DNA from 4 places in the Roseovarius sp. EL26 genome. Region 4 is predicted to be linked to each of the others. Evidence: riboswitches for the same ligand, from Rfam matches in the RefSeq annotation. Region 4 holds a riboswitch; each other region holds the start of a gene.
What was found. A riboswitch is a leader RNA that binds a small molecule or an ion and turns the genes downstream of it on or off. The one in region 4 is predicted to bind cobalamin.

Region 1 (7,639 bases), 380 kb from region 4:
CAAACCGGACGGTCGAAGTGTGCAAACTGCATAGCGAAGCAGGACACGAAGCATTGGCTATCCGCAAATTGCTCGAGCCTGAAGCTCTAGCCGCATCGATGCCAAAGCTATCCCCTCAGGATCTATTGGCGGCAAAGCAAGCACAGGAACGATTTGAAATCGAAACTACACCTGCGAATCTGGCGCAGCACGATGCCGATTTTCACATGGCGCTATATGGTCGTTGTGAAAACACCGTTCTATTGCGGCTAATCAGTGATTTGCGTCGTCTCAATCAGCGCGCTTATCTTGGCCAGCCTCTGGGTTCTCAAGCACGTGATCATTGCATCGCATCACACTGGCAGTTGTTGGATGCGGTATCAGCCAACGACACAACCATAGCAACCCAGCTACTTTTGCTACATTTTGACATCTCAAAGGCGCGCGACACATGAATGACCGTTTCACCAAAACCCCAGAACCGCCCTATTACGCCGTGATTTTCACCAATCAATTAAGCGAAAATGACGGCGGCTATGAGACCATGGGCAATAAAATGTTCGAGATGGCGTTAGATCAACCTGGCTGTCTAGGTGCAGAAAGCACAAGAGATTCAAGCGGCTTGGGCATCACAGTGTCCTATTGGAAGGACGAGGCCGCGCTATCGGAGTGGAAAGCAAACGCCAAACATCTGGTGGCACAAAACATGGGGATTGAACAGTGGTATGCCCATTATGAATTGCGGGTTGCTAAGGTCGAACGCGCTTATAATGGCCCCACAGGACGATCGGTCAAGTAGACTTTAATCTACGGGAGGGTCTTTAGGGCTGCTCCTTCTCCGGCTCAGCCTCCACTTTGCAAAATTCTGAGACTCAAATTTTAAATTTGATCAAATTATCGAAACCCTCTAGGTTCGCCGCAAATCAGATGAGGTTTTCCAGATGGACCTGAGTGAATATCATACCTTCCGCGTTGCAGGTTGTGACTTGAATGGACAGATGCGGGGTAAACGTGTGCCCGGCAGCTATGCATCGAAACTGGATAAGGGCGCCGTGCGGATGCCGCTGTCGGCGCTGAATGTTGATATTGCTGGAGCGGATATTGAAAACTCTCCACTGGTGTTTAAAACCGGCGATGCCGACGGTATTTTAAAACCCACCGACCGCGGGCCTGTGCCATTGCCATGGCTAAACAGCGAACAAGCATTGGTGCCTATGGGGATGTATTGGGAAGATGGCCGCCGATTCGAAGGCGATCCGCGCCACGTGCTGGTAGATGTGCTTAACCGCTACAAAGCCAAAGGCTGGAGCGTTGTAGCCGCAACAGAGTTGGAATTTACACTGGTGGATGATCGCGGGGACACCTTAACACCTGCACGTAACCCCTACACCGACCGCATGCTGGAAACGCCCGAAGTTCTGTCATTGACCCAGATGGATTACTTCGATGACTTTCTTTCTGGCCTATATGACAGTTGCAAGGCGATGGGCATCCCTGCCCAAACCACAACAAGCGAAGCAGGAATTGGTCAGTTCGAAGTAACGCTAAACCATCAAGACGCCTTGCGCGCGGCTGATGATACATGGTTATTCAAAACGCTGATCAGGGGTCTTGCCCGCAAGCATGGGTTTGCAGCCACCTTTATGGCGAAACCTTTTGCCGACGATTCTGGAAACGGCATGCATATGCACTTCTCGGTGCTAGATGAAAATGGCACGAACATCTTTGACAATGGTGGTGAGGACGGCAGTGAAACGCTTCATCAGGCCATCGCAGGCTGCATTAAAGCGATGCAGGCCAGCACACTAATATTTGCCCCACACGCCAACAGCTATGAACGGCTTGTACCCGGCGCACATGCGCCCACAAGTATTTGTTGGGGTTATGAAAATCGGACTGTCGCCGTTCGTGTTCCGGGCGGCCCTTCTATTGCACGCCGGATAGAGCACCGGGTCGCTGGAGGAGACATTAACCCCTACCTGAACTTCGCCGTTGTCCTTGGCGCCGCAATTCACGGGGTTGAACACAAGTTGCACCCCCCATCGCCAGTAAGCGGAAATGCCTATGAACAAGAGCTTCCGCAGCTTGCCACTGATTGGACTAGCGCTATCGACCTGTTCGAAATCGATCCGGTAATCGCCGACATTTTCCCAGCAGATCTGATACGCAATCTCGTCATATCAAAACGTCAGGACCAGCGTTTAATGGCTGAAACCTCTCCCAAAGATCACTGGAGAACATATCTGGACGTTGTATGATCTTTACAGCTCTCGAAAATTGGGCTTGCCTTCTGGTCGCAAAGCCGCCACTTTAAAATTTGATCAAATTATGGAGTTCCCATGAAAATCGGCATCCTGATGACAGGACACGCCCTCCCCGAAGTCCAAGAAGATCGCGGGGATTATGATTCAATGTTCGCCAAGCTGTTGGACGGATACGGCTTCGACTTTGAAACTTACGACGTTGTAAACGAGTCCTACCCCAGCAGTCCCCAAGAGATGGATGGTTGGATCATCACCGGCTCTAAACACGGTGCATATGAAGACCACCCTTGGATCCCCCCGTTGGAGGAGTTCATCCGTGCGACCCATACCGCTGGTGTTCCGATGGTTGGCATCTGCTTTGGCCACCAGATCATCGCGCAGGCCCTTGGCGGTAAGGTGGTGAAATTCGAAGGCGGTTGGGCCGTTGGCGGCACTGATTACGATATCGAAGGGCAAGGCATGAACCTGAATGCTTGGCATCAGGATCAGGTTGTTGAGTTACCCAAAGATGCCAAGGTCATCGGTTCAAATGACTTTTGCGCCAATGCGGCGCTGATGTATGGAAATACGATTTATACCATTCAACCCCACCCTGAGTTCGACGCGAAGATCATGGAACATCTGATCAATCTGCGTGGGAAGGGGCTTTTGCCCGAGGACCAACTTGAGTCCGCGACGCAGAAACTCTCAGAGGTGACAAATAGCAATGTGATTGCCGACCGCATCGCGCGGGTTTTCCGGCAGGAGGCTTAAGATGAAAAACTGGAACCAAAACCTGCCACAGGCAGCGCAAGATTATCTGGACGGCAAACGTCTGGACGAGGTGGAATGCATCATTTCTGACCTGCCCGGCATTGCCCGCGGCAAGGCTGTTCCTGCCACAAAATTTATCAAGCAAGACTATTTCCACCTTCCCGATTCGATCTTTTACCAGACCATCACCGGCGACTGGGGTGAAGCGGCGGATGATGATGGTTTCATCGAAAAAGATATGATCCTGAAACCTGATTTTGAGACGGCAACTGCCGCCCCTTGGACCGGTGACTGGACACTGCAGGTGATACATGACGCCTATGACCGTGATGACAATCCGATCCCGTTTTCACCACGTAATGTGCTAAAACGTGTGGTTCAGCTTTATCATGATAAGGGATGGACACCAGTTGTGGCCCCGGAAATGGAGTTCTTCCTTGTTGCGCGCAACATTGATCCGGCGCAAGAAATCAAACCTATGATGGGCCGCTCTGGTCGTCCGGCTGCTGCACGCCAAGCCTATTCGATGACCGCCGTTGATGAATTCGGCCCGGTGATTGATGACATCTACGACTTTGCCGAGGCACAGGGTTTCGAAATTGACGGCATCACCCAAGAGGGTGGCGCAGGTCAGTTGGAAATTAATCTGCTGCACGGTGACCCGGTGAAATTGGCGGATGAAGTGTTTTATTTCAAACGCTTAATCCGTGAGGCCGCGTTGCGTCACGACTGCTTTGCCACCTTCATGGCCAAACCGATCGAAGACGAGCCCGGCAGTGCGATGCATATCCATCATTCTATTCTAGATATCGAAACCGGCGAAAACATCTTCTCGAATGCGGATGGCACAGCAACTGATGCGTTCTATCACTTCATTGCGGGTATCCAGAACCATATGCCGGCTGGTCTTGCGGTAATGGCGCCTTATGTGAACTCTTATCGTCGTTACGTGAAAGATCATGCTGCCCCAATCAATCTGGAATGGGCTGGTGACAACCGGACAACAGGTATTCGCGTGCCTCTGTCCGGCCCCAAGGCACGGCGCGTTGAAAACCGTATCGCCGGGATGGATTGCAATCCCTATCTGGGCATCGCAGTTTCATTGGCCACTGGTTATCTTGGACTGATCGAGCAAACAAAACCACGCGACGAGTTCAAAGGTGACGCATACGAGGGTGACGGTGATATCCCTCAAGTCATGGGCGATGCACTGGATATGTTTGAAGGCGCCAAGGCTCTGCATGAGGTCTTAGGTCCTGAATTTGCACGGGTTTATTCCATCGTGAAACGCGCGGAATATGAAGAGTTCCTGCAGGTCATCTCGCCGTGGGAACGTGAACACCTGTTGATGAACGTCTGATCACATGGCCCTGAACTTGCTTTTTACTAATGACCGCAAAGGTCATTACCCTGAGAGTTGGTATGCCAACAGCACCGCCCTGCCCGAGGATCGGGCGGCGCTAGCTGGCGATACCCGCGCGGATGTTTGTATTGTGGGCGGCGGATATACTGGCTTGTCTGCGGCGTTACATCTGGCCGAGAAAGGCTTGGATGTTGTTCTGCTGGAAGCGCACCGCGTGGGCTTTGGGGCCTCGGGCCGAAATGGCGGGCAGCTTGGTAGTGGGCAACGGGCCGATCAGGAAAGCATTGAAAAGTGGGTTGGCCAGGACGATGCGCTGAAGTTTTGGGATTTGGCAGAGGATTCCAAAAATCTTGTCAAGTCTCTGGTTTCTAAACATAATATCGAATGCCACCTAAGACCCGGCATCGCGCATATGTGTTTTTCGCAAAAAGAAGTCCGCGAAGAACACGATTATGCGGATCATCTGAAAGACCGTTACGGCTGCACTGATCTGGAAAAACTGGATCAATCTGCGGCGCAAGATCTGTGCCCGTCACCGGCTTATGTCGGCGGGAGCTTGGACATGAGTGCGGGGCATCTACATCCACTGGCCTATGCCATCGGACTGGCCCGCGCGGCCGAGACCGCCGGTGTTCGAATTCACGAAAAAACACTTGTTTCCAATATCATACCCGGGGTTCCGGCAAAGGTTGAAACGGAGAACGGGACGATCACAGCTGATCATATTGTTCTGGCGTGCAACGGATATCTGGGTGGGCTGGAGAAGAAAGTCGCGTCACGGGTGATGCCGATTAACAACTTTATCGCGGCGACCGAACCATTGGGTGATGACGCTACAAAAGTGCTGACACAAGATGTGGCGGTGGCCGATAGCAAGTTCGTTGTGAACTACTTCCGCCTGAGCCATGACAAACGTCTGCTGTTTGGCGGTGGCGAAACTTACAGCTACCGGTTCCCCAAGGATATTGGCGCGCTTGTTCGCAGGCCAATGACGGAAATTTTCCCTCACCTTCAGGATGTTAAGATCGATTACGCTTGGGGTGGCACATTGGCCATCACGATGAAACGAATGCCCTATCTGGCACGAATTCAGCCCAACATTCTAAGCGCCTCAGGCTATTCTGGGCATGGTGTCGGCACTGCGACCCATGCCGGGCAATTGATGGCAGAAGCGATTGCTGGCGAAGCCTCTGGCTTTGAGACGTTTTCACGTATACCAACTTCACCTTTCCCGGGTGGCTCAGCTCTGCGGCCGCCGTTGTTGGTTCTGGCGATGAGCTGGTACGCCCTGCGGGATCGATTGGGGTTCTGAGACAGAATTGCGTACAGGATGTACAGCCTGTACGCACAAAACGTACACAAACTTTGCCTGCGTCCAATTTGATCCCTGCGTGGTCGCAATTCAGATATTGCCGACTTGCAACCGTGGTACTTTGAGCATGCAAGGTGCTGCATCGCCCCCGGCTGTGCAGAGAATTGGGAAGCCGGTTAAATTCCGGCACTGCCCCCGCAACGGTAAGACAGGTAAGGGCGCGACACACCGCCACTGGGACGAGGAACCCCGGGAAGGCGTCGCAACCGGCGAAAGCCCCTCTCAAGTCCGGAAACCAGCCTTGCATAACGTCAATTCGCGGGTGGCGATGCGGGCAATTGGTATGGTGTCGGTCCTCGCCTGACGCCTTTTCACTTGGCCGTGCCGTTTCCTGCCCAAGCAAAGCCGCGGGGTGCGGCAGGAGAGCCAACATGAACCCCACTACATCCGAGCTGCTGGCCCGGCGCAAACAAGGTCACGCGCTAGAGCAAGCCTTTTACACCAGTCCTGATGTTTATCAGGCCGATCTCGAAAGCATTCATTACCGTGAATGGTTGTTTGCAATTCCTGCCTGCGAGCTGGAAAAGCCGGGCAGCTTTGTCACCCATAAGGTTGGCGCATACCGCGTGATCATCGTGCGCGGTGCCGACAATCAGATCCGGGCGTTTCACAATGCCTGCCGCCATCGCGGGTCGGTCATCTGCAAGGCCGCCAAAGGCCATGCCCCGAAACTGGTCTGTCCCTATCACCAGTGGACTTATGAACTGGACGGATCGCTTTTGTGGGCGCGCGACATGGGGCCAGAGTTTGACCCCACCAAACACGGGTTGAAAACCGTGCATTGTCGAGAGTTGGCCGGGTTGGTGTACATCTGCCTGGCGGATGAGGCCCCTGATTTCGACACCTTTGCCAATATCGCCCGCCCCTATCTGGAGCCGCATGATCTGGGCAATGCCAAGGTCGCCTTTGAAAGCACCATCATCGAGAACGGCAATTGGAAGCTGGTCTGGGAAAATAATCGCGAATGTTACCACTGTGGCGGCAATCACCCGTCGCTGTGCAGGACCTTCCCCGATGATCCATCAATCACCGGGATTGAGGGTGGTGAGACACCGCCAAAAATGCAGGCGCACTTTGATCGTTGCGAGGCGGCAGGCCTGACGTCGCAATTCTATCTGCATGGCGATGGACAATACCGTCTGGCGCGGGTGCCTCTGAATGAGGGTGCGGAAAGCTACACGCTGGATGGCAAAGTGGCCGTTCGGCGCTGGTTGGGGCGTGCGCCTTTTGCCGATGCAGGCAGCTTGCTGAAATTTCACTATCCCACAACTTGGAACCACTTCCTGTCGGATCATTCGATTGTGTTCCGTGTCACCCCTGTCAGCCCGACGGAAACCGAAGTGACCACCAAGTGGCTGGTGCACAAAGATGCGGTCGAGGGTGTGGATTATGACCTCAACCGCTTGACCGAGGTCTGGCTGGCAACCAATGACGAAGACCGTCGTGTGGTCGAAGACAACCAGTTGGGCATCAACAGCCCGGCCTATGTGCCCGGCCCCTATTCACCCAAGCAAGAAAGCGGCGTGATCCAGTTTGTGAGCTGGTATTGCGAGACCTTGGCCGAACGGTTGGCCCCTGAAACCATGGCAGCGGAGTAAGTCATGAATGATCTGAGCCCTTCTATCGCGCCTGCGATCTGGCAAGATTCCGAGATGCTGGAATGCGTCTCGGTCGTGCCGGAAATGCCCAATACGGCCAGCTTTTCATTCCGCGTCCCGTCTGGGGCGCTGTTCGCCTATCAGCCGGGGCAGTTTCTGACGCTGGAAATCCCAGCGCCAAGTCAGCCGGGCGGTGTGGTGCATCGCACCTATACGATCTCTTCGTCGCCATCTCGGCCCCGGTCGATCACTATCACTGCCAAAGCACAGCTCGATAGCATCGGGACGCGCTGGATGTTGGACAATCTGA
Region 2 (7,639 bases), 1.9 Mb from region 4:
ACCGGGGGTCAGACCCATGTATTCGATTGAACGGCGGGCTGCATCAACTTTGCCACCTTGGAAATCGTCTGGGCTTGGAACTGTCGCGGTGATTGGCAAAACATCCTCGGGCGAGGTGCCCCATGTCACAACTGGCTGAATGTCTTCACCTTTGAGGGTGACGACCTTGTCGAAATGTGCGCCGTTTTCGGTGAAGAGCGTTTTCCACCAGTTTAGCGCGGCTTCCCACTGCGCACCCTTTGGTGCATGTGCCCGGCCATTGACATAGTCATAGGTGGTTTGGTCAGGTGCGATCAGGCCAGCGCGTGCGCCACCCTCAATCGCCATGTTGCAGACGGTCATCCGCCCTTCCATGCTGAGGGCCTGAATGGCTTCACCACAGTATTCGATCACATAGCCGGTGCCACCAGCGGTGCCGGTTTCACCGATCACGGCAAGGGTGATGTCTTTGGCGGTTACACCGGGGTTCAACTGCCCGGTGATTTCGACCTTCATGTTTTTCGATTTCTTCTGGATCAGCGTCTGCGTGGCCAGAACATGTTCAACCTCGGATGTGCCGATGCCGTGCGCCAGCGCGCCGAAAGCACCATGCGTAGCAGTGTGGCTATCGCCGCAAACAACGGTCATGCCGGGCAGGGTCCAGCCTTGTTCAGGGCCAACAATGTGGACAATGCCCTGACGCACGTCGGAAACCGGATAGTAGTGAATGCCGAAATCCTTGGCGTTCTTATCCAGCGCTTCGACTTGAATGCGGCTTTCCTCGTTGTCGATGCCTTTGGCGCGATCCAGCGTGGTCGGCACGTTGTGATCGGGTACGGCAATCGTTTTGTCCGGTGCGCGCACGGGGCGGCCTGCCATACGCAGCCCTTCAAAGGCCTGCGGGCTGGTGACTTCGTGAACCAGGTGCCGGTCAATATACAAAAGACAGGTGCCGTCTTCAGCCTCGTGAACGACGTGGGCATCCCAGATTTTATCATAGAGCGTTTTGGGGGACATGGGTCCTCTCCGATGTATAGTGAAATTCAGGTGTGACAAAGATGGTCGGGGCCGTACATGCGCCCTATAGGCGGGCGAGAATGGTCAGGCCAGCGCCGAAGAAGCGCCATGGCAGGCGTGCGCGGTCATCCATGTCAATAATCTGTGTCATAAGGATCAGATACAGATGAGAACTGAGTCTATCAAGGGCTCAGATGCCAGTTTTGTTGGTTTTGACGCTATACATAGAGTTTGAGCCCCGGCGTTGAGCGCTACCTGCGGCCTAGCAAAACGATAAAGAACAGCCCGCCGATCAGACCGGTGACAATTCCGATGGGCATATCTTCGGGTGCGATGAGGGTACGGGCTGCAATATCAGCCCAGAGCAAGAAAATCCCACCTATGAGGGCTGACACAGGCAGGACGCGGGCGTTATCACCGCCGACTAACAGGCGCACGATATGAGGTACCATCAGGCCGACAAAGCCGATCAGGCCGGAAAAGGCGACCATCACGCCTGTAATCAATGCTCCAAAGACGAAGACCGCAAGGCGAAAGCGCGCCACGGGAATGCCAAGGGTTGAAGCGGTTTCATCGCCCACGGTCATGGCGTTGAGGCGCGGGGCTTGCAGCCAGAGCCATGCGCCACACAGTAAAAGGATCACCAGTGGGTAGATCAGGTGCGACCACTGAGCCAAGCCAAGCCCGCCAAGCATCCAGAATACCACAGTATGGGTGGCGCGCGGATCGCCTAGGAAGATCAGAACGTTCGCGCCAGCCATGATGACAAAGGACACGGCCACACCGGTCAGGACCAGCCGGTCCGCCGTGGTTGATGCGGTAAAATGCGAAACGGCCAATACCAAGAGAGTTGCCATAAGGGCACCAAAAAAGGCCAGCAGGGGCACGGTCAGGAGGCCCAGAAACAGTCCGGTATGCAAGAGAGCCAGAATGGCGCCAAACGCCCCGCCTGATGAAATGCCCAGAAGATGCGGATCAGCGAGTGGGTTGCGGGTGACGGCCTGTAGGGAGGCGCCGACGACGGCCAGCCCGGCCCCGACCATCACCGCCAGCAGTGCGCGGGGAAAGCGGATCTCCCAGACGATGGCAGCGCGGCCCTTGGACCATGTTGGGTCACCCAAATCAAAACCGATCTTATGGAAAAACACATCCCAAACGGTGGCAATGGGCACGGAAACGGCACCCACTGAAATGGCAAAGGAGAGGGACAACCCCAAGGCAACGAGACACCCGAGGGTGACCAGCCACAAAGGCAGTGGTTTGCGGGGTTGTCCCTGAGACATTATTTGCCCCAGAACCCTTGGGCGAGTTTCTGAACGGCCTTGATGTTGCGTGGGCCGGGGGTGGCCTCGACATATTCCAAAACGACGAAGCGGTCATTTTTCACCGCGTCGATATCAGCGAAGGCCGGGTTGTTCATCATGAAGGCGCGCTTTTCTTCGGCAGTGACATTGCCGTAGTTCACGATCACCACAACCTCGGGATTGCGTTCGACCACCTCTTCCCATGTGACGGTAGCCCAGCTTTTTTCAAAGTCATCCATGATGTTCCGGCCGCCTGCCGCTTCGATCAGAGCGGTTGGCATGGCGTAGCGCCCGGCAGTAAAGGGGGTGTCTTCGCCGCTGTCGTAGACGAAGACGCGCAGGGCGTTGTCGCCCGTGTTCAGGGATGCGGTAAAGTCTGCCAACTCAGCCTTGTAACCATCAACCAATTCTGCGGCTTTATCTTCGACGGCAAAGATTTTGCCGAGGTTCATCAGGTCGTTGTACATGTCATTCATGCTGACCTTGGCTTTTTCTCCGATGTGGATGCAGCTTTCGGTTAGCTCGTAGACCTTGATATCAAACGGGGCGAGGGTTTCGGGGGTGACCTCGCCGCCGACTTTCATGCCATAGTTCCAGCCTGCGAAGAAGAAGTCGGCATCGGCACCGACCAGAACCTCTTTGGAGGGGTATTTAGCGGACAGCTCTGGCAAGGCGTCGATGCCATGGCGCATCTCTTCGTCCAGCGTTTTCCAACCAGAAATGCCGGTGTAACCGACCATGCGATCCGCAAGGCCCAGAACCAGCATCATTTCGGTCAGGTTGACATCGTTTGAAATGGCGGCCTTGGGTGGAGTCTTAAAAGTGACCTCGCGGTCACAGCTTTGAACGGTGGTTTCGGCAAGGGCTGATCCGGCAATAACGGACAGGCCAAAAGCGAAAGCGGATGTTTTCATTGAAGTTCCTCTAGTTGAGTCGATGTGGATGGAAGTTGGTAAGACAGATAGGGCTTGCGACTGATGCTCAGCTCTTCGCGTCGGGCGTGAACCTGAAAGGTGTCCGCGACGATGGCATCCTGAAGGACGTCATCAGGATGGCCAAAACCCTGCGGTTGCCCGTTTTTGAGGACGAGAATGCGGTCACAGATATCGCTGGCAAGGTTCAGATCGTGCAGCGAGGTTATGATGGTCAGGTCCAGCTCGCTGATCAATTGCAGCACCTCAAGCTGATGGCGGATGTCGAGGTGGTTGGTTGGTTCATCAAGCACCAGAATTTGGGGTTCCTGTGCCAGCGCGCGCGCGACCATCACCCGCTGACGTTCACCGCCCGACAGTGTGGACAGGCTGCGCCCTGCCAGATTGCGCAATCCCAGCCGGTCGAGCGCGTTCTCGATCACCTGAGCGTCATGTTGTCCGGGACGGGCAAATCCCTGGCGATGGGGTACCCGGCCCAAGGCGACGATTTCGCGCACGGTCAGAGCGAAATCAGTGGGTTGTTCTTGCAGAACCGCAGCAACCTTGCGGGCCACCTGACGGTGGGACAGCGCATTGAGCGATATGTCGTCAATCAGGATTTTCCCGCGTAAGGGCCGATGGAAGCCATAGATCAGACGTAGCAACGTGGTTTTGCCCGCGCCATTGGGGCCCACTACGCCCATGACTTGTCCGGCTTGAAGATCAAAGCTTGTCTCATGCAGCAAGAGCGGGCTACGGCGGTGGGGGGCGAACGCGACCTGATCGATCTTGAGTGATGCAGCCTTCATGAGGCTTTCTCCAAGCTGTCTTGCAAAGCCTGAAAGGCAGCGGGAATGCGGGCGAGTGTGGACTTGCGGAGCTTTCCAGGGCGATCCAGTGAACTACACCAGCCGTCATCAAGCGTAGCGTATTGCTGCGCAAAGGTGATCAGATCTGCGATGTCGTGGTCAGGCTCTATATCGCCAAAAAGATAGGTCGCTTTGTTTTTACCGTGATAGGCCACCGTGCAAGGGCGGCTGCACCCCGCCATACAGGCCACTTCGGCAATGTCGAAACTTGCGGGCAAATCGTCACCAGCCGCCGCGAGAGCGGCGCGCAATTGCGCGATCAACTCATAACCGGGGCGGTTGGTCTTGTCTTTGTGGCGGCAAGAGGTGCAAACCGTAATGCGGTGAGAACAGGATTGGGACATTAATTCCTCCACAATCAGTCGGGGAGGAATGGAAACCTGTCATATCTGCGGCAAAAGCCGAATAAGCCATCTTGGCATCCTTCCTAGGCACCCCGCCCGGGTTGAAGTTGCGTTTCGATGGCAGGTCTCCTGACTCGCGGCTTGTAGTCCCACCCGACCTTCCCAGGTTTTCACCCAGTGGTCTTTCGGGGGGCACACCGCTTACAGTTGCGGGGGCAGTCATGGAATTGGCGCCTAAAAGGCTACACCGCACCACGTTCCCTTTTCATCCCGGTTTGCGCTGTGCGCCCGGGAACCATCGGGCAGGAGCATTCGGCTGATTGGTTGCATATGTCAACCGAATTGTGTGTGGGTGGTACGGGTAGACAGAGAGGGGCGGTGTCTTACACCACGACCTCCAATTTGTCCTGTTCGCCGACTTTGAACACCTTTTTGTAACGCGCGATCTGATCGTCGGGGCCCATGGCTTTGTTTGGGTTGTCAGACAGTTTGACGGTGGGTTGCCCGTTGGCTTTGACCGCTTTGCAAACCAGACTGAAAGGCGAGAGGGAATCGTCCGTCGTCAGGCCGCGGAAATCATTGGTCATCAACGTACCCCAACCGAACGAGGTTTGGACCCGGCCATCAAACTGGTTGTGTAGCTCGATGATCTTGGCTGTATCCAACCCATCGGAAAAGATGATGCGTTTTTGCTTGGGGTCTTCGCCCTGCGATTTCCACCAGTTGATCGCGGTTTCCGCACCGGTGGCGGGATCGCCGCTGTCGATGCGAATGCCAGTCCAACCAGCGAGCCAGTCGGGTGCATTGTCAAAAAAGCCCTGACTGCCATAGGTGTCGGGTAGGATAATGCGCAAGTTGCCGTCGTGTTCATCGTGCCAATCGGAGAGAACATCGTAGGGGGCCTGCGCTAAGGTGGCATCGTCTTTGGCCAATGCGGCGTAAACCATAGGCAATTCATGTGCGTTGGTGCCGATCGCCTCAAGATCGCGGTTCTTGGCAATCAGACAGTTTGATGTCCCCTTGAACTTTGTCCCCAAGCCTTCGGTCATTGCCTGCACGCACCAGTCTTGCCATAGGAATGAATGCCGCCGCCGGGTGCCGAAATCGGCGATGTTCAACCCCTCGATCGGGCGCAGTTGATCGACCTTTTCCCACAGCTTGGTCATGGCGCGGGCATAGAGCACCTGCAGTTCAAAACGTTTCATGTCATGTAGCACAGCGCGCGAACGCAGCTCCATCAACACCGCCAAGGCGGGGATTTCCCACATCATGACCTCGGGCCAGGAGCCTTCAAACGTGAGCTCATACTGACCATCGCGTTTCTCAAGGTGGTAGGGCGGCAGTCTGAGTTGCTCAAACCACTCCATGAATTCAGGCGTGAACATCTGGCGTTTGCCATAGAACGTGTTGCCGCGCAGCCAAGTGCTTTCGCCCCGGCTGAGTGACAGGGACCTGATATGATCCAGCTGCTCGCGCAATTCGCCCTCGTCGACCAGTTCGGCCAGACGAATGGATTTGCTCCGGTTGATCAGGGAAAATGTGACCTGCGTGTCGGGTTTGTTGCGAAACACCGACTGGCACATCAGCAGTTTATAGAAATCCGTGTCGATCAAAGACCTGACAATCGGGTCGATCTTCCATTTGTGGTTCCACACGCGGGTGGCGATATCGACCATTGGGGGCCTCCGGGATCTTGCGTTCAGATCGTTAAAGCAAAGCGGGAAGAAAGAGACAAGAGGCGGAGAGGATTGTGCGATCTGCACAAAAACTGCTGAAGCGCTAAGCCAGAGCTGCAGTTTGGGGGGCTATTCAGGGGGAAGAAACTAAACGAGCAGTGAAAGGACAAACTTATGAAACTCTATCTCGTACGTGGCGTGCCCCGTAAATTACAGCAAGATGGCTGGTGGATGGATGGCGATCTGGCGCCTGTTGATCATTCTCCGCATACCCCAAGTACGTCTGAGGTATCGATGTTTTCCCGGTTGCGTCAGTTTGTTTCCGGGCGTTGAATGGGGACTATGGTACAGACAGGGCGTACCAAAGAATAAGGGCCGGGAACAGCTGTGGCTAAAATATTGATTGTCGATGACGACCCGCAGATTCGGGATGTGTTGCGTATCACGCTGAAACAGGCAGGGCATGAGGTGAGCGAGGCCGGAGATGGGGCAGAAGGATTGGCCAAGGCCCGCAATGGCAATATCGATCTGATCGTGCTGGACATTGGCCTGCCAGAGATGGATGGGCTACAGGTCTGTCGCCGCTTGCGTGAAGATGTCGAAACGCCGGTGCTGTTTTTGACTGCACGCGACGACGAGATCGACCGGGTGTTGGCGTTTGAGCTGGGCGGAGATGACTATGTGTCAAAGCCGTTTTCACCACGTGAACTGGCAGCCCGGATTAAGGCGATTTTGAAGCGGGTTGGACCGGAGCCAGCAAAAAGCGGACTGAGCCGCGGCGTGCTGAAGCTGGATCCCGAACGGCACTTGTGTACGGTATCCGGGGAATCCCTGGCCCTGACGGGGCGCGAGATGGATCTGTTGGCGCATCTGATGGCGCGCCCCGAACATGTGGCGACCAAGGCGCAATTGGTGGATGCTGTATACGGCCCGTCGTTTCACATCTCGGACCGGACATTGGACAGCCACCTGCGCAATTTGCGAGCCAAGCTGACCAAGGCGGGATGTCATGAAGCGATTGAAACCGTACACGGGGTCGGGATCAGGATGGGTGCATGTCAAAGCAGATAAGACAAAAGTGGCGCCCGCCTTTGGCGCTTGTCATTGGCGGCACCTTGGCGGTGATCTTGTGTCTGCCGGTGATCGGAATTGGATATCTGCGCTTGGCCGGCGGCATCTTGGGCTGGTTGGAAACAGCGCAGCTGTTTGGATTGGTGGCCGCGATTGCGACCCTGATACTGGGGTTTTTACTGTGGCGCTTGGTTTTGCGGCCGGTTTATGCACTGACGGCCCATGCGGATGCGCTTAAAAACGGCCGGGATGATACACCCCTGCCGGATCATTTTGGAACGCCAGAATTCTCTGCGCTGGGTCGCGCAATGCAGGATATGGCGACCACGTTACAAGACCGCGAGGCTGGATTGCGCGCCTATACTGATCATGTGACGCATGAGCTCAAATCCCCCCTGACCAGTTTGATTGGCGCGGCAGAGTTGCTGGAAGGCGATGTTGATGCCGAAGATCGGGCGCAGCTGGCGA
Region 3 (7,639 bases), on a different contig from region 4:
CGGTTTACATCGGCCTCAATCACGTCTGAGGCTGGCATTTCATGCGGGTCAACGCCCAGTTGCTCCAACAATGCTTCGGGTGCAAGTTCCACCTCTTCGGTGATCCGCTCCGCCGTCACAGCAACGGTTTCACGTGCGGCTTCCATCCGTGCCTCGGATCTGGCACGCGCCTCGCGCGCTTCGGATGCATTGCGCTCTGCCTCGCGTTCACCGGCAACGGCTTCACGTGCGGCCCCTTCGGCAACCGAGAGCGCATCTGCCGCCTCGGCACGACGGGCGCTGGATTTGTCGATCTGCTCGCCCAGCTCTTCGCGTTTGGCAGCAATCTCTTCTGGCGCAGCAGAGGCCTCAGCCAGTTCTTCTTCTGTGGTATACTTGCGTTCAGCCAGCTCAGCGCTGCGCTTTTCAGCTGTTTCCAAGCGGTGCCGCCAACCGCTGATTTCCTTGGCCACTTCTTGGCTGCGTTTGGTGCGACTTTCGCCCTCGCGGCGCAATTCATCATGGGCAGAGCGGCGTGACATCATGGTAATCCGCGCAGCCTCGACCGTCATTTTCACGTCATCAACCTGCGTGCGCGCCTCGTCCAGATCGCCCAGATCGGTCTGACCTTTCTCAGCCTCGGCCAGCTGCTTTCGCGTCTCCATCGCCTCTTCTTCGTGGCGGGTGACGGCAAGGCCCAGTGATTCATGTTTGGAGGCTGCAAGGTTCCGGTCTGCCTCGGCCCGCGACAAGGCTCGGCTGGCTTGCGTCACTTGTGCGTCCGCCGCCCGGCGGGCCTCGCGCGCAGCACGGTCTTCCTCGGCTTGACGTGCCAACATCAAGGACAGGGCTTCGTGCGCCTGTTGTGCCCCCTCGGCACGGGCCGTCGCATGAGACAGTTCCTGCTTGAGTTCTTCCAGACGGTTGAGTTGCTCCAGACGCAGGGCTGCTGCACTTGGTGCATCTTCTGCCCATGCGCGGTATCCATCCCAACGCCACAGGTCGCCTTCCCGACTGACCAATCGCTGCCCGGGCTTCAGTTCGGCCTGCAGTCGTGGGCCATCATCCGACCGCACCAACCCGATTTGGCCAATACGGCGCACCAGAACTTCGGGCACATTCACATAATTGGAAAGCGCATTGACACCTTCGGGTAAGGTTTGCGCGCTGGAATATCCCGGCAGGCGGGCCCAGCCAGAAGGACCATCATCTGTCACCTCTGGCGCACGTAAGTCATCGGCCAATGCCGCCCCTAACGCTTTTTCATAACCAGACGTCACCTGAAGAAGATCAAGGATCTGCCCGCCCTCGGCCGTGTCGCGTTCCAGCAGTTTGGCCAATGCGGTGACTTCCGCGCTGAGCGCGTTCAGCTCCCCTTCAGCCTCGGAACGCTCCGCCCGTGCTGTGACTTCGCGGTCTTGCGTCTCAGAACGCGCCTCTTCGGCGGCATTCAAAGCCAGTTCGGCCTCTTCGGCAATATGCTGCGCCTCGGCCTCGGCCTCATGGGCGGTCTCAAACTCTTGTGCGGCACGCAACTCTGCGTCTTTAGCGCCTTGTGCTGCCTCGCGGGCACGGGTCGCCTCAGATTCGCTTTTGGTTAGCATCTTACGGCTGTCATCCAACAGGCGTTGCGCTGAATGGTGGCGCGCGGCCAGACGGGCGACATCTTCGGTTAGCTGTCCCAGATCAGTTTCGCGTTGTTGCAAAACGGCGGCGGCTTCATGAGCCTCTTCCGAGGCGATCTCCAGACGTTCCTCTTGCCCCTCGCTCGCCTTGATCAGTTCGCGCGCTTCCCATTCCAGACGTTCAATGGTTTCGCCTGCATCGCGGTTCAGGCTGGCCTCGCGCTCAATATCACGGGTCAGCTGTTCAATCCGCGAGGACAGGGTTCCAATCCGGGTGCGGGCATTTTGTTCTTGCTCATTGAGCGTGTCGCGCTGGACTTGCAAACGCTGCAAAACAGCCGCCGCAATCGCTTCTTCCTCGCGTAGGGCTGGCAAGGCATCTTCGGTGTGTATCCGCAACTTGCCTGCTTCGCGTGCAGCCGTTTCCGCACGTGCGGCGGCGGTGACACGTTCGCGCAGTTCGTCGTCTGCCAGTGCACGGGCCAGATCAGCCTCTTTCCAGCGACGGTAAAGCAACAGGCCTTCAGAGCGGCGCAGGTCCTCACCAATGGCGCGATATCGCTGTGCTTGGCGCGCCTGACGGGCCAATTGTGCCAGCTGGGTGGCCAGCTGCTCAATCACATCATCAACACGAGCCAAATTGGTTTCCGCGCCTTTGAGCTTAAGTTCTGCCTCGTGACGGCGCTGATAAAGGCCGGAAATCCCGGCCGCCTCTTCCAAAATCTTGCGGCGTGCTTTGGGTTTGGCATTGATCAGGTCTGTAATCTTGCCCTGACTGACCAGCGCCTGCGAGTGTGATCCGGTTGAGGCATCGGCAAACAGCATCTGCACATCGCGGGCGCGGGCATCCTTACCGTTAACCTTGTAGGCCGATCCAACATCACGGGTGATCCGACGCACCACTTCCAAGTGATCCGCATCATTGAATCCTGCCGGTGCCAGCCGATCAGAGTTGTCCATATGACAAACCACTTCGGCAAAGTTGCGCGCTGGTCGACTGGCCGCACCGGCAAAAATCACATCTTCCATACCGCCGCCACGCATGATGCTGGGGCGGTTCTCGCCCATCACCCAACGCAATGCTTCAAGCAGGTTCGACTTGCCGCAACCGTTTGGCCCGACAACCCCGGTCAAACCATCCGTGATGATCAGATCCGTCGGGTCAACGAAGCTTTTGAAGCCGGTCAGTCTGAGCTTTGAAAAATGCAATGCGTCCCCTTGCGGTTTCTACGGCACGAAATGATTCCAATTCCCGAATATTGTGACGGTGGGAATCACACGCTGTCAACGCATAACCCCACCATATGGGGTAAGTCGCGGAGTTATCCACAAAATATTGCGACTTTTCGCCCATTCGAGTCGAAAATTTCAGTTTCAATCAGAGCGTGGCAGCATTGTCGCCGCGATTCGAATGCCGGAAGAAATCCATCATCTTCCACCCCTATGTCGCCCAGCAATAAAGCGATGTCGGTTTCCATTCGTTGGCTCATTTTCTTGCCTTGAATGAGGGGTGTGCTTTGCAAATCATTCTTGACGAATGCCTTGGCAATCTTCATACCGAATAAAGCAAGGGTCCCCATATGGATGCAAAGCATTCAGGGGATGAATTGGGAATGACGTGATGGTGGACCCATGTAGGGCACTCAATCGTCAGCCGCCCCCGCGACTGTAAGCGGTGAGCCCCTGTCGAAGACCACTGGGTGAATAACCTGGGAAGGCGACAGTAAGGCATCGACCCGCGAGCCAGGAGACCAGCCTTTGCGTGACTGTAATCCACACCTCGGGTGAGAGGTGAAGAAGGAGAAATAAAATGACTGCACTGGTACATTCAGCCGCAAAATCCACCGTATTCCCTGCCGTAGCTGCGATCATTCTGGGCTTTGGCATTGTGACAATGGCTGGCCACGTTCAGGCTAGCGCGCTGCACGACGCCGCACATGACGTGCGTCACGCAACCGGCTTTCCCTGCCACTAAGCCATGTTCCAAAAAATTCTGACCAGCGCGTTGTTCGCTGGATTCTGTACAGGGCTGCTTGCGGCCCTGTTACAGTTGGTTTTTGTGCAACCCGTGCTTTTGCATGCGGAGCTGTACGAAGGTGGTGATCTTGTGCACTTTGGTGCCGCAGCGGTTAGCGCCCATCAGGATCTTGGCGGCATCGATCTGATGCGCGACGGACTGAGCGTGTTGTTCACCGCGCTGATCTATACCGGCTATGCCTTTGTGCTGGTCGCGATGATGAGCATGGCGTCTGAGCGTGGATTCACAGTCAACGCACGCACTGGCTTGATCTGGGGCATTGCGGGTTTCATTGCGATGCATTTCGCGCCTGCATTTTCTCTGCCGCCTGAGGTGCCTGGTGTTGCCGCCGCTGATGTGGCCGAGCGTCAGGTCTGGTGGTGGGCTACCGTTGCAGTCACCGCACTTGGTCTTGGCCTGTTTGCCTTTGGCAAAGGGGTGATCATGTACGTGATCGCTGGCTTGTTGATCGCTGCACCGCATCTTGTGGGCGCGCCGCATCCGGATGAGTTTGCCGGGCCGGTTCCACCGGAAATCGCAGCACTCTTTGCCAGCCGTGCATTGGGTGTTGGATTTGCTGCCTGGGCCTTGCTGGGGACATTCGCCGGATATTTCTGGCAAAAGGAAGCGGCTGACGCTTAAGCGCCTAAACACAACAACGCCCCGGCGGCATCGCCGGGGCACTTGCTTGGAAACGATATGCAAAAACCTTTCTTCCTTTTGATCATCGGGCTGTTCTTTGGCACGGGCTTTGGCTTCATTCTGGCTGCGAGCAGCGGTGCTGAATTCGAAGGTCACGATCATGGTGACCCGGCGCAACACGCCGAAGGTCAAGCCCACGACGGTATGGATCATTCAGCGATGGATCATGCCGCAATGCACAGCAAATTGACGGAGGCCAAGGCACCCCTCCCCGGTCTCGATTTGACCCTGCATCCAGATGGGGCCAGCAGTCGTAATCTGGAGATCAGCCTTGAAAATTTCGCCTTCTCGCCAGAGAACGTGAACGGTGAAAACACCCCCGGCGCAGGTCATGCCCATATCTATGTGGATGGTGTCAAATTGGCGCGCAGCTATGGCCCTTGGTTTCACATCAGCGGCCTGAGCGCAGGCGAGCACGAAATCCGCGTGACCCTGAATGCCAATGACCACAGCCAGTTTGCCATTGATGGCGAACCCGTTGAAGCCAAAGCCACCGTGGTTATCGAGTGAGCATGCCGGCGGCTGATATTCTGTTGACTGCCGCTTGCAGGACGGGGGCGCTCCCGTCGTCCATTACGTTGCGCTATGCTGGAACACGCCCAACCAGACAGTGGCGCAACCGTCCTGCCCCGCGCGCATCCTCGATCCAGCCATCGGTGCTTGCGGCATACATGCCTGCAAAAGCCAGTGTGTCAGCCAGATCCTTTGCTGGATCGATGTCGCCGAAGAGATACGTCGCCTTGCCAGGCGCCGAGAACGCCACGCTTAACGCGCGCCCGCAATTGGACATGCAATCATGGTCCTGGACCTCGAATAGCATGGCTTTTTCAGCAAATGCTGCGCGTAAATTTACGGCAAACCTCTTGCCACCCAGCCCCTCACATGTTGAACAGACCACAATCCGGTGCATCACTGCCTCTCCTTCGCTTGCGAAGGGCCTAGGCCAGTGGCGCACCTCTTGCAAGCGTTTGAAGGAGAGAACCTGATGCCTGCCAAAATTCCTGCCACTGTTGTTACCGGTTTCCTTGGAGCCGGGAAAACCACCCTGATCCGCCATATGCTGGAAAATGCAAATGGCAAACGCATCGCCTTGATCATCAATGAATTTGGTGATCTCGGTGTTGACGGCGGCATCCTAAAAGGCTGCGGCATCGAAGGCTGCGCCGAAGAGGACGTGGTCGAGTTGTCAAATGGCTGCATCTGCTGCACCGTGGCCGAAGATTTTGTGCCCACCATACAGATGTTGTTGGACCGGGACGATGCGCCCGATCACATCGTGATCGAAACCTCTGGTCTGGCCCTGCCCCAACCGCTGGTGCGTGCCTTCAACTGGCCCGAGATTTCCACCCGCGTGACCGTTGACGGTGTTGTCACCGTAGTCGACGGCAAGGCCGTATCCGAAGGCCGATTTGCCCACGACGTCGCCGCAGTTGACGCACAGCGTCAGCAAGACGAAAATCTTGATCACGAAACGCCACTTTCAGAACTGTTCGAAGATCAGATCGCCTGCGCTGACATGATCGTTGTCAATAAATCTGACCTCCTGGGTCAGGATGAAGCCTCTGCACTTGCCGACAAACTGCGCGGTGAAAGCCGTGACGGCGTGCAAGTCGTCAAAGCCACCATGGGCGCCCTGCCAGTTGATGTTCTCTTGGGTCAAGGCATCGGGGCCGAGGACGACATGGATGCGCGTCACGAGGTGCACCATCACCACCACGATCATGATGATGACCATCACGACGACGACGACCATGACGATGATCACGATCACCACCACCATCATGACCACGATCACGATGCGTTTGAGAGCTTTGTTGTCACCCGTGGTGAAATCACCGATGCCGGAGCTTTCGCGGAACAGGTTGCTGATGTGATCCGCCAGAACAACATTTTGCGTCTCAAAGGTTTTGCTGCTGTCGAAGGCAAACCCATGCGTCTGACGCTGCAGGCGGTTGGCCCACGTGTGGACACCTATTTTGACCGCCCATTTGGCGCAGATGCGCGTGAAACCCGTCTGGTCGTCATTGGTCAGTCCGGCCTGGACCGCGCCGCGATCGAAAAAGCGCTGGCCGCCTGATGTTGGTAATCGAGGTCTCAGATCCACGCGAAGCGGGTGCGAAACAGCTGTTGGAATCCAGCCACGCGCTGATGGCAGAGCTGTTTTCGCCCGAGGAAAATTTTGCGCTGGATATCGAAGACCTCTGTACACCGGATATCCATTTTTTCACCGCCCGTGAGGGAGGTGAAATTTTGGGTACCGGAGCAATTGCCGCACGTGAGGGGTATGCAGAGGTGAAATCAATGTTCACCTCGCATGCCGCACGCGGCAAAGGCGTGGCTGCGGCATTGCTGCGCCAGCTGGAAGATCAGGCCCGTGCCTTGGGTCTGAATGCGTTGAAGTTGGAAACCGGCGAAGAACTGGCCGCGGCCATTCGTCTGTATGAACGCCACGGGTTCACCCGTTGCGGTGCATTTGGCGATTACCAGCCCAACACATCCAGCGTTTTCATGGAAAAACAACTGGACGACGCAAGCGCCTAGTGCTTCACCGTCTTGCTACGACAAATTATTCAAAGGGCTGCCCCTGATGCATCTGCTTGCTGCCACCCCCGGATCCATCGATGATGGCAAAGAACCTGTTGATCTGGGGCAAACCCCGGCAGATGTGATATTTGTCTCGGCCGCCGATACAGAACTGGCCGCATTGAGTGCGGCGCGCACTGAGATGGACGCGGCCCCCACCCTGCGTCTGGCCAACATGATGCATTTGGTCCACCCAATGTCGGTCGATTTGCACTTGGACAATTGTGTCACCAAGTCGAAACTGGTCATCGCCCGTGTGTTGGGTGGCGTCGGTTACTGGAAATACGGTGCAGAGCAATATGCCGCGCGTTGCTATGAGGCCGGCGTGCCGCTGGCACTGCTTCCCGGCGACGACAAACCCGACCCGGAACTGCGCGAACTCTCGACGGTATCTTCAGAGCATTACGATGCGCTTTGGGCCTATATGGTTGAGGGCGGGCCAGAAAATGCCACCAATTTCCTGAACTACGCACAGGCGATGCTGGATGGCGGTGAGAAGCCCATAGCCGCAAGCCCCCTTTTGCGTGCTGGTGTCTATTGGCCCGGCGCAGGCGTCGCTGACCTGAGTGCCGCACAGGACGCATGGCAAGACGGCCAACCCGTGGTGCCAGTCGTGTTCTATCGTGCCTTGGTACAAGGCGCGGGCCTCAATCCAATCAACCGTCTGGTCCGGTCACTCCTGCGCGCCGGGTTGAACCCCCTGCCAGTGTTTGTGGCATCTTTGAAAGATCCA
Region 4 (7,639 bases):
GCATGCGCGCGGCATTGCATTGGTACTATCATGATGCCTTTGTGGAAGAGTTTCCCGAGGTTGAGCTGGTGCCAAGTGTGTTTGTCTTTGATGAAAAGATCATCACGGCGTCAGGCGGGACCGCGACGGCGGATCTTATGCTGCACCTGATCAGTGAAACCCATGGCGAGGATCTGGCCAATCAGATCGCTGATCAGATGGTTTATAACACCGTGCGCGAGGCCACAGCAGAGCAGAAAGTCTCGGTTCAGTCCCGCCATGGTATGCGCAACCAACGCCTAACCGAGGCGATCAAATTTATGTCGGAAAACATCGAAGAGCCGTTGTCGACCAAAGAGGTTGCTTCAAAGGTCGGGATCTCCACGCGCCAACTGGAGCGGCTGTTCATGCGTTATCTGCAAAGCACGCCCAGTAAATACTATCTGGAGATGCGTCTTCAACGGGCGCGAAATTTGTTGCTGCAAAGTGAGCGATCCGTGACGGAAATTGCAGTGGCCACCGGGTTTCGGTCAACCACGCATTTTGCACGGGTATATCGCGGGTTCTTTGGGGTGTCGCCAACGGCCCAGCGGGCGCGGTTGACCTAAAGTTCCAACAAAAAGGCAAACGTCTCGTGCACTGCGGACCAAGCGGCCTCATTGTTGGCAGTGAGTAAGAAACCTTGGGGAGTGCCTGCGTTATAGCCGGCTCCATCCAACATGCGCGCTACGCCTCCCGCTTCCTGACAGGCGATGATTCCAGCGGCGTGATCCCACGGAGTCATCATCGCGGACAGGCAAAAGTCAGCCCCACCCTGCGCTAATGTGCGATATTCATGGCACGAGCAATTGAGCACCTGCGTGCGGGCAAATTGTGGCAGGTGGGGTGCAAGGGCCTGTTGCACGTTCTGGGGCATCAGGTGCAGGTGGATAAAGCCGGACATGTTTTTGGGGTTTTCTTCGCTACCCATCCGCAGGGGGCGCGGGGTTCCGGCCTGCCGCACTTTGTGGGCGCCATTGCCCGTGCTGGCACTGATCCAGTCGTCGCGCACCGGATCATAGAGTAGGCCAAAGATCGGCGCACCAAAGCGGGTGACCGACAAGATCACACCAAACAGCGGCAGATCATTGGAAAAGTTCCAAGTGCCATCCAAAGGGTCGAGCAGGATGCAAAATTCAGCCTCGGCAATCTGGGTGCGGATGTCTGGGTGCTCGGAGGCTGATTCTTCACCCACGATCAACGCATGAGGGAACATCTGTTGTAGTCCGCGCCGCAACATTGCCTCGGCGGCGAGGTCGGCCTGCGTGACCAGATCGAATCGACCGGATTTTTGAGTGACATCCTGCACGCCGTGATTTTGAAAAAGTGGCATGATTTCAGTGCGGGCGGTGCGGCGCACCAGATTGATAACACTGGTTTCCTGTGCCTTGGTCAGCGGTGATGTGAGGGCAACGGGCAGGGATGTGGTCATCAAAAACTCCGGTTCATGCTACCTTTACTTGCATGCCACCGGTAATGGAAAAGTGCAACTTGCAACGTTTTGTTCAGTTCCGAGATGGGATGAAATGTGTCGCTTTCTGACGTGTCCTACCTTTGCGACCTGCTAGGGTTATGGTCTGAGGTGCCACCTTTCGCGAGGTGGAGAATTGGGAAGCTGGTGAGAGACCAGCGCTGCCCCCGCAACGGTAAATGCAGGAGGCGACCTGACAGAATGTCACTGGGATAGCTCCCGGGAAGGCGTCAGATCGCACGGTTGAAAAACCACCTGTCTAAGCCCGGAAACCAGCCTTGGAGTACGTCAAACCGCGGAGGGCGGTGCGGGCGGAAACAGTCAGGTTGTTGTATCCGGCATTTCCCCCGACCCCCTTTCGTCCCAATTCAGCCCGGGGTGTGGCTGGGGAGAAGAAGAACATGGTCCTGACACGTATTCTGGATGGATTGGAACAAAGCCCGGCGCAGGGTGCGGATGCGCAAAACATGGCCCGGCTGGGATTTCTTGAGTGGGTGCTGTCCTCGCCCGCGGGGATCACGGCGCAAGATGCCAAAGACGCCTTGTTGCAGCCGGGCATCCAAGATGCCGAAAGTGCCGCGGCACAGGAGTTTGTGACCTTTCTGGAGCAAGCAACGGTGAAAGTGTCCGCGCGCCGCTCACGTCGCAACCGGGCAAGGCAGCTGCATTAACGAAATTAGATCAGCAGGGGGCATCCGCTGTCAACCACCACGATTGAGCGGATGCGTGATCTTTGTATGTCGAGGCATGTTTATTCGTGCGATGACCCCTTCGGATGCCGCCGTTTTGGTGCGGATTTTTCACGATTCTGTTCGTCAGGTCGGGATTGAAGCCTATTCGGCAGAGCAGGTCGCCGTCTGGAGCCCGGCCCCGGCCACGCCAGAGATGTTTTTGCAGCGTGTTTCGGATGGGCGCGATGTTTTTGTTGCGCTGGATGACGGCGGCCAACCCTGCGGGTTCATCGAGCTTGAAAACAACGGCCACATCGATTGTTTTTATTGTCGTCCTGATGTGGTGGGCACCGGCGTTGGCGCGGCTTTGTATGAGACGCTTGAAGCTAAAGCCCGGCAGCTTGACCTGACAGCGCTATCAGTCGAGGCCAGTGAGCGGGCCAAGCGGTTTTTTCTGCAGCGTGGTTATGCCGTGCTGTGCCGGCAGGGCCTTTGTAGGCAGGCTGTGGAACTTCACCATTACCGGATGCAGAAAGTGTTGGAGGCTTGAAGCCAAATGACATGTCTTATCCTAGGGGTTGTTCATAAAGGTGATTGATTGGACCGCTTTGTAAACGGCTGCTTTGCGGGACAAAGTGAGCTTTCACCGCAAATTCATCAAAGACCGCTAAGGCCGCACAGCGGACTTGGTTTGAATTGCGTTACCACACCGACTAGATTGACGATATGCCAGAGGCGCATAGCCCCATCGGTCGCCGTCCGAGTAATGAAGCGACGTTGAAGCACACCGAATTGCTTGGTGGGTTCGATTATCTGCGCGCCGACTATACCAAGCAGACGTTTCCCCGGCATTCACACGAAGAGTATTTGGTCGGCGTTATTGAAGATGGCGTGCATGATGTCTGGTGTCAGGGGGAATGGTGGCACGCCTCCAAGGATGTCGTGGCCACATTTTCACCCGACGAGGCGCATCATGGTGGGCTTGGCGATGCTGACGCTTGGCGACAAACCATCTTCTATTTGCCGCAGAACATTGTGCGCGAGGCCATGGATTGTACAGACAGCACCTATTCCTTTCACCAGCCGTTCAAGCACTCACCCGAAATCGCTGCACGACTGGTAAGGCTACGATCACTGCTGGAAACGAATTCTGACCGTCTATTGCTTGAGCAGGAGGTGTTGGAGACTGTCGGGCAGGTATTTGAAAACCTGTCAGATGCAGAGACCGAAGTACGGACCATTGGCAAAAAAGAACTGGGAGAGATCCACGCCTTCATCCATGACAACATTCAGGGCTCGTTCGACATTTCGACTTTGGCAGGTTTGTCCGGCTTTACCAAACGCCAGTTCATGTCCAGGTTCCAGAAGCAATTTCACATGGCTCCCTATCAATACGTTATGCAGGCGCGTGTGCGACGCGCTCGGGAAATGCTGCAAAAAGGATCCAGTATAACCGATGCAGCATTCGAAGCCGGATTTTCCGATCAGAGCCACCTGACCCGCAACTTCCGAGCCATTTATGGCGTTACACCCGCGCGGTATTTTCGGTTAGAAACGTAATATCGTTCTATATTCGCACCATTCGCGTCTCTAAGTTCGTGCAAAGGACGAATGGAGACGATGATGGAACATAGCTTTCTGGATGATTACAGCGAAGGGGCGCACCCCCAAATACTAGCTGCCTTGGCGGGCACCAACTTGGTTCAACAGACGGCCTATGGTGACGACGCCTATTCGCAAGAGGCCCGTAAGTTACTGCGCCAGCACATGGGAACGGTCAACCCTGATGTCTGGTTCGTCGCCAGCGGCACTCTTGCCAATATTCTCCTAATTTCCAGTGCCCTCAGATCGCATGAGGCCGTGATCGCCCCTGCGTCCGGGCATATCGTAGTGCGTGAAACAGGCGCGATTGAAGCCACGGGGCACAAAATTATCACGGTCCCGCCGGTCGAGGGCAAACTGACGCCGAACGCCATAATAAAGGCGCTGGAGACCAACGCGCACTTCCCCCACATGGCCAAGCCGCGCCTCGTCTACATCTCCAATGCCACCGAGGTCGGAACCCTTTATACGAAGGCTGAGCTCAAGGCGATTTCGACTCTGTGTCGCGAGCGCGGATTGTTGTTGTTGCTTGACGGTGCTCGATTAGGTGCTGCTTTGTCTGCCGACAAGAATGATCTGACGCTCAAGGATATTGCGGAACTCACTGACATGTTTTGGATCGGTGGGACAAAGGTTGGGGCATTGTTGGGAGAGGCCATTATTATTTCAAACCCAGAACTGCGTGAAGATTTCGCCTTTCACGTTAAACAACGCGGCGCCCTATTGGCCAAAGGACGCATTCTGGGGCTCCAATTTCGTGAACTGTTCCGCGAAGGGCTCTATTTTGACCTTGCGCGTCACGCCAATGCTATGGCTGCCCGGCTATCTGACGGCCTTTCCAAGGCTGGAAATAAATTCGTCGCCGAAACCGAAACGAACCAGCTGTTCCCGATCCTTCCCAACGAACTGATCGCGCAATTGAAGGAGCGGTTCGATTTCTACGTTTGGGAGCCATACGATGCGAACAGCTCGATCACACGGCTGGTAACGTCCTGGGCTACCTCAGCGGAACAAGTGGACGCATTCATCGCGGAAGTTAACAAATCGACCTGATATGCTGAGTAGTTGCGAGAGCCAATTGGATGATGAACAAAGTCTGCTAAGCTGGACGTTGCTGCCTTTGCTGCAAACTGCAGCATCGGTCAATTTGGGCTCAAAGCGGACATCTGTGTTTTTGGCCAGACTTGTGATTACATCAGAAATACAAAAGGCGGGTTCGTTGATGTTGCAGGTGATCGCGAAATATCTATCGTTATCCCGGCAATCTATGATTGAAGGTAAGAGTGTGCCATAGAAAGCCTCAGGGCAGGCGTTCATTTACGCTAAAGTGTGGAATTGAAAGATGAGCACGACTGAGGGATCCAAACGTCTGGGCGGGATCAGTGATGCATTCTCTGACCGGAACTTTCGGATCTATTCCGTTGGATCGATTGGGTCGTGGATCAGTTTCTTTGTTCAGATCGTCACGGTATCCTGGCTGACATGGGAATTGACCGGGTCAACCAAATGGTTGGCGATCATGGCGCTTTTGGACATTGTCCCAAATGTTGTGTTGATGCCGATTGCGGGGGCGATTTCAGATCGGTTTGATCGCCACAAGATCATGCTGGTGACCAGTATCTTGTTGTTTTTGCAGGCCGCCTTGCTTGCGCTGGTGGCTTGGGCGGACATGTTGACGATCTGGACACTGGCTGTTCTTGTTTTGATGCACGGTATTTTCATTAGTCTGATGGTTCCGGCAATGTATGGGATTATCCCCCGTTTTGTCGGCCGAGCGGTGATGCCTTCGGCGATTGCGGTGGCATCGGCCTATTCCCAGTTGGCGCTTTTTGTCGGTCCTGCGCTGGCGGGGTGGATTATTGCGGAACACGGAACGACGGTGGCGTTTGTGGTGAACGCGCTTGGGTATCTTTTGCTGATTTGCGCGTTTTTACGGATGAGAACGCCCGCTGACTATGTTCCGCCAGAGCGATCGACACGATCTTTTGTGGGCGATATCTGGGATGGTGCGATCTACATTTTTGAGCGTAAGACCATCTGGTCATTGTTGTTGATCATGTTGGTTGCTGATGCCGTAGCTTTGGGGTTCATTCATATGTTGCCCGCCTATGCGGACACGGTGTTGGGTCTGGGGGTGGTTGGCATGACGACCATTCTGGCCATGCGCGGCTTGGGGGCGATATGTGCGGCCCTCAGGTTGGCCTATCTTGGTGCGCCAGCGGCACGGGTGAACTCTGTTTTATGGGCGTTTCTGGCAGCGCTTCTTGCGTTGGGGGTGTTGGTTCAGACGCGCAATCTCTATCTGGCGGCGGGCATCGCTGTTGTGATGGGGTTTGCGGGGGAAACAAAGAACACGGGGATTATGACAATCATCCAGCTTGCGGTTGACGAAAATCAACGCGGGCGGGTGATGGGAACGGCTTTCATGTTTTCGCAGTTGGCTGCAGGAATCGGCGCCTATCTGATTGGGGCCTTTTCGGTAGAGGCAGGCGTTCAGCTACCAACGACGGTTGCTGTTTGTGTCGGCCTTGGATTTTGGGGGTTTATATTTTTGCAGCGAAAGAAGTTATTTCAGGACCGCTTTTGAGGGTTGATGGCCCGTTTCTGAAACCCCGGTTGTTCGATTGGCGGCCTGATATTTGCAAGCGCTTGAAAAACAAAAACGGCGGCACCCGGGAGGAGGGATACCGCCGCTCTGATCGCGTCCGGCTCAGGGAGGAGGAGAGAGCCATTCGCAAAGGGGTGGACCGATCTGAAAGGCAAATCGATCCGGTAACAGGCGCAGGAAGAGGGGGAGGAGGGTTGCGCCCGTGTTCTGGTGCGGCCTTAGCCGTAAACTGCTTCGTGTGCTGCGGCGTGAATGCCGGCGCGGTAGATGCCCATGTCTGCCAGCGTCTTGCTGTCCAGTCTGGACAGTTCACGCACGGTTGTGCGGTAGGCGCGGTAGTCAGAGACGTTCTGCATCAGCTTGTGAACGCCTGCGCTGATTTCAAGCGCGAGGCCATCGGTGCGGGTTTCGGTTGCGAATGCCATGTTTTTCATCCTTGGGTCATGCGCTAGAAGAGGCGCTGTTGTTGAGACTGAACATAAACAAATGCTGCACCTGCACAACGGATGAGATCGCATTTCCGATATGCGTTTAACGCATGGCTTTCGTGTATATGGCTGACCTTAGGTCATACCTTCGACACATTTTGTGATTTCCCCGACATTGCGGCGTTGACCCCTTGCAGACTGGGAAAATTCTGCCACCTATGGCCCCTGAAACGCGGAGGCCTGAAATGAGCGAAATTAAACAGGATTTGTTGGCAGAGCTGAACCGATTGGAATTGCCAGACGGGGGAACGCTGGTGTCGCGCGATATGGTGCGGGCGATTTCGATTGACGACGGCGTGGCAAAGTTTGTGATCGAGGCCCCCTCGGCTGAGATGGCACAACAGATGGAGCCGTTGCGTGCGGCGGCGGAACGGGCGGCTTTGTCGGTACAGGGGATCAGGCAGGCCAGCGTTATTTTGACGGCGCATCAGGCGAGCGCAGCGGCACGCCCGGCTGCTCCGAAAGGCCCGGCACCCAGCCTCAAAATGGGGGGGCACCCGACTGGGGGGGATAACTCCATCCGCCCATCTGGGGTGAAATCCATCCTTGCAGTGGCTTCTGGCAAGGGCGGTGTTGGTAAATCCACTGTGTCGTCAAATCTTGCCGTGGCGCTGGCCAAGCAGGGGCGCAAAGTTGGCCTGCTGGATGCGGATATCTATGGCCCCTCGCAGCCGCGCATGATGGGTGTCAGTAAACGCCCGGCCAGCCCGGATGGAAAAATTATTGAACCTCTGCAAGCCCACGGCGTGACGATGATGTCCATTGGCTTGATGTTGGACCC

Region 1: another riboswitch for cobalamin. It lies ahead of D9A02_RS15605 (aromatic ring-hydroxylating dioxygenase subunit alpha); the one in region 4 lies ahead of D9A02_RS17685 (hypothetical protein).
Region 2: another riboswitch for cobalamin. It lies ahead of D9A02_RS08290 (DUF1636 domain-containing protein); the one in region 4 lies ahead of D9A02_RS17685 (hypothetical protein).
Region 3: another riboswitch for cobalamin. It lies ahead of D9A02_RS00190 (CbtB domain-containing protein); the one in region 4 lies ahead of D9A02_RS17685 (hypothetical protein).

The regions. Positions count from the first base shown of each region.
Region 1 is NZ_OUMZ01000007.1:1,573,562-1,581,200, forward strand. Features, by position in the region: gene D9A02_RS15575 (GntR family transcriptional regulator) at 1-434, shown strand, start outside; gene D9A02_RS15580 (antibiotic biosynthesis monooxygenase) at 431-778, shown strand; gene D9A02_RS15585 (glutamine synthetase family protein) at 921-2,237, shown strand; gene D9A02_RS15590 (type 1 glutamine amidotransferase) at 2,319-2,996, shown strand; gene D9A02_RS15595 (glutamine synthetase family protein) at 2,998-4,356, shown strand; gene D9A02_RS15600 (FAD-binding oxidoreductase) at 4,361-5,671, shown strand; cobalamin riboswitch at 5,787-5,990, shown strand; gene D9A02_RS15605 (aromatic ring-hydroxylating dioxygenase subunit alpha) at 6,103-7,329, shown strand; gene D9A02_RS15610 (hybrid-cluster NAD(P)-dependent oxidoreductase) at 7,333-7,639, shown strand, end outside.
Region 2 is NZ_OUMZ01000007.1:98,309-105,947, forward strand. Features, by position in the region: gene leuC (3-isopropylmalate dehydratase large subunit) at 1-996, opposite strand, end outside; gene D9A02_RS08275 (iron ABC transporter permease) at 1,248-2,279, opposite strand; gene D9A02_RS08280 (ABC transporter substrate-binding protein) at 2,279-3,214, opposite strand; gene D9A02_RS08285 (ABC transporter ATP-binding protein) at 3,211-4,020, opposite strand; gene D9A02_RS08290 (DUF1636 domain-containing protein) at 4,017-4,424, opposite strand; cobalamin riboswitch at 4,526-4,739, opposite strand; gene pncB (nicotinate phosphoribosyltransferase) at 4,808-6,100, opposite strand; gene D9A02_RS19200 (hypothetical protein) at 6,275-6,433, shown strand; gene D9A02_RS08300 (response regulator transcription factor) at 6,488-7,171, shown strand; gene D9A02_RS08305 (ATP-binding protein) at 7,156-7,639, shown strand, end outside.
Region 3 is NZ_OUMZ01000001.1:26,350-33,988, reverse strand. Features, by position in the region: gene smc (chromosome segregation protein SMC) at 1-2,813, opposite strand, end outside; gene D9A02_RS19095 (hypothetical protein) at 2,927-3,160, opposite strand; cobalamin riboswitch at 3,158-3,379, shown strand; gene D9A02_RS00190 (CbtB domain-containing protein) at 3,415-3,579, shown strand; gene D9A02_RS00185 (CbtA family protein) at 3,583-4,263, shown strand; gene D9A02_RS00180 (hypothetical protein) at 4,321-4,833, shown strand; gene D9A02_RS00175 (DUF1636 domain-containing protein) at 4,907-5,233, opposite strand; gene cobW (cobalamin biosynthesis protein CobW) at 5,309-6,400, shown strand; gene D9A02_RS00165 (GNAT family N-acetyltransferase) at 6,400-6,864, shown strand; gene cobN (cobaltochelatase subunit CobN) at 6,911-7,639, shown strand, end outside.
Region 4 is NZ_OUMZ01000007.1:1,954,815-1,962,453, reverse strand. Features, by position in the region: gene D9A02_RS17695 (GlxA family transcriptional regulator) at 1-587, shown strand, start outside; gene D9A02_RS17690 (inositol monophosphatase) at 584-1,450, opposite strand; cobalamin riboswitch at 1,582-1,785, shown strand; gene D9A02_RS17685 (hypothetical protein) at 1,891-2,160, shown strand; gene D9A02_RS17680 (GNAT family N-acetyltransferase) at 2,237-2,710, shown strand; gene D9A02_RS17675 (AraC family transcriptional regulator) at 2,887-3,720, shown strand; gene D9A02_RS17670 (low specificity L-threonine aldolase) at 3,784-4,815, shown strand; gene D9A02_RS17660 (MFS transporter) at 5,105-6,349, shown strand; gene D9A02_RS17655 (DUF1127 domain-containing protein) at 6,589-6,795, opposite strand; gene D9A02_RS17650 (Mrp/NBP35 family ATP-binding protein) at 7,044-7,639, shown strand, end outside.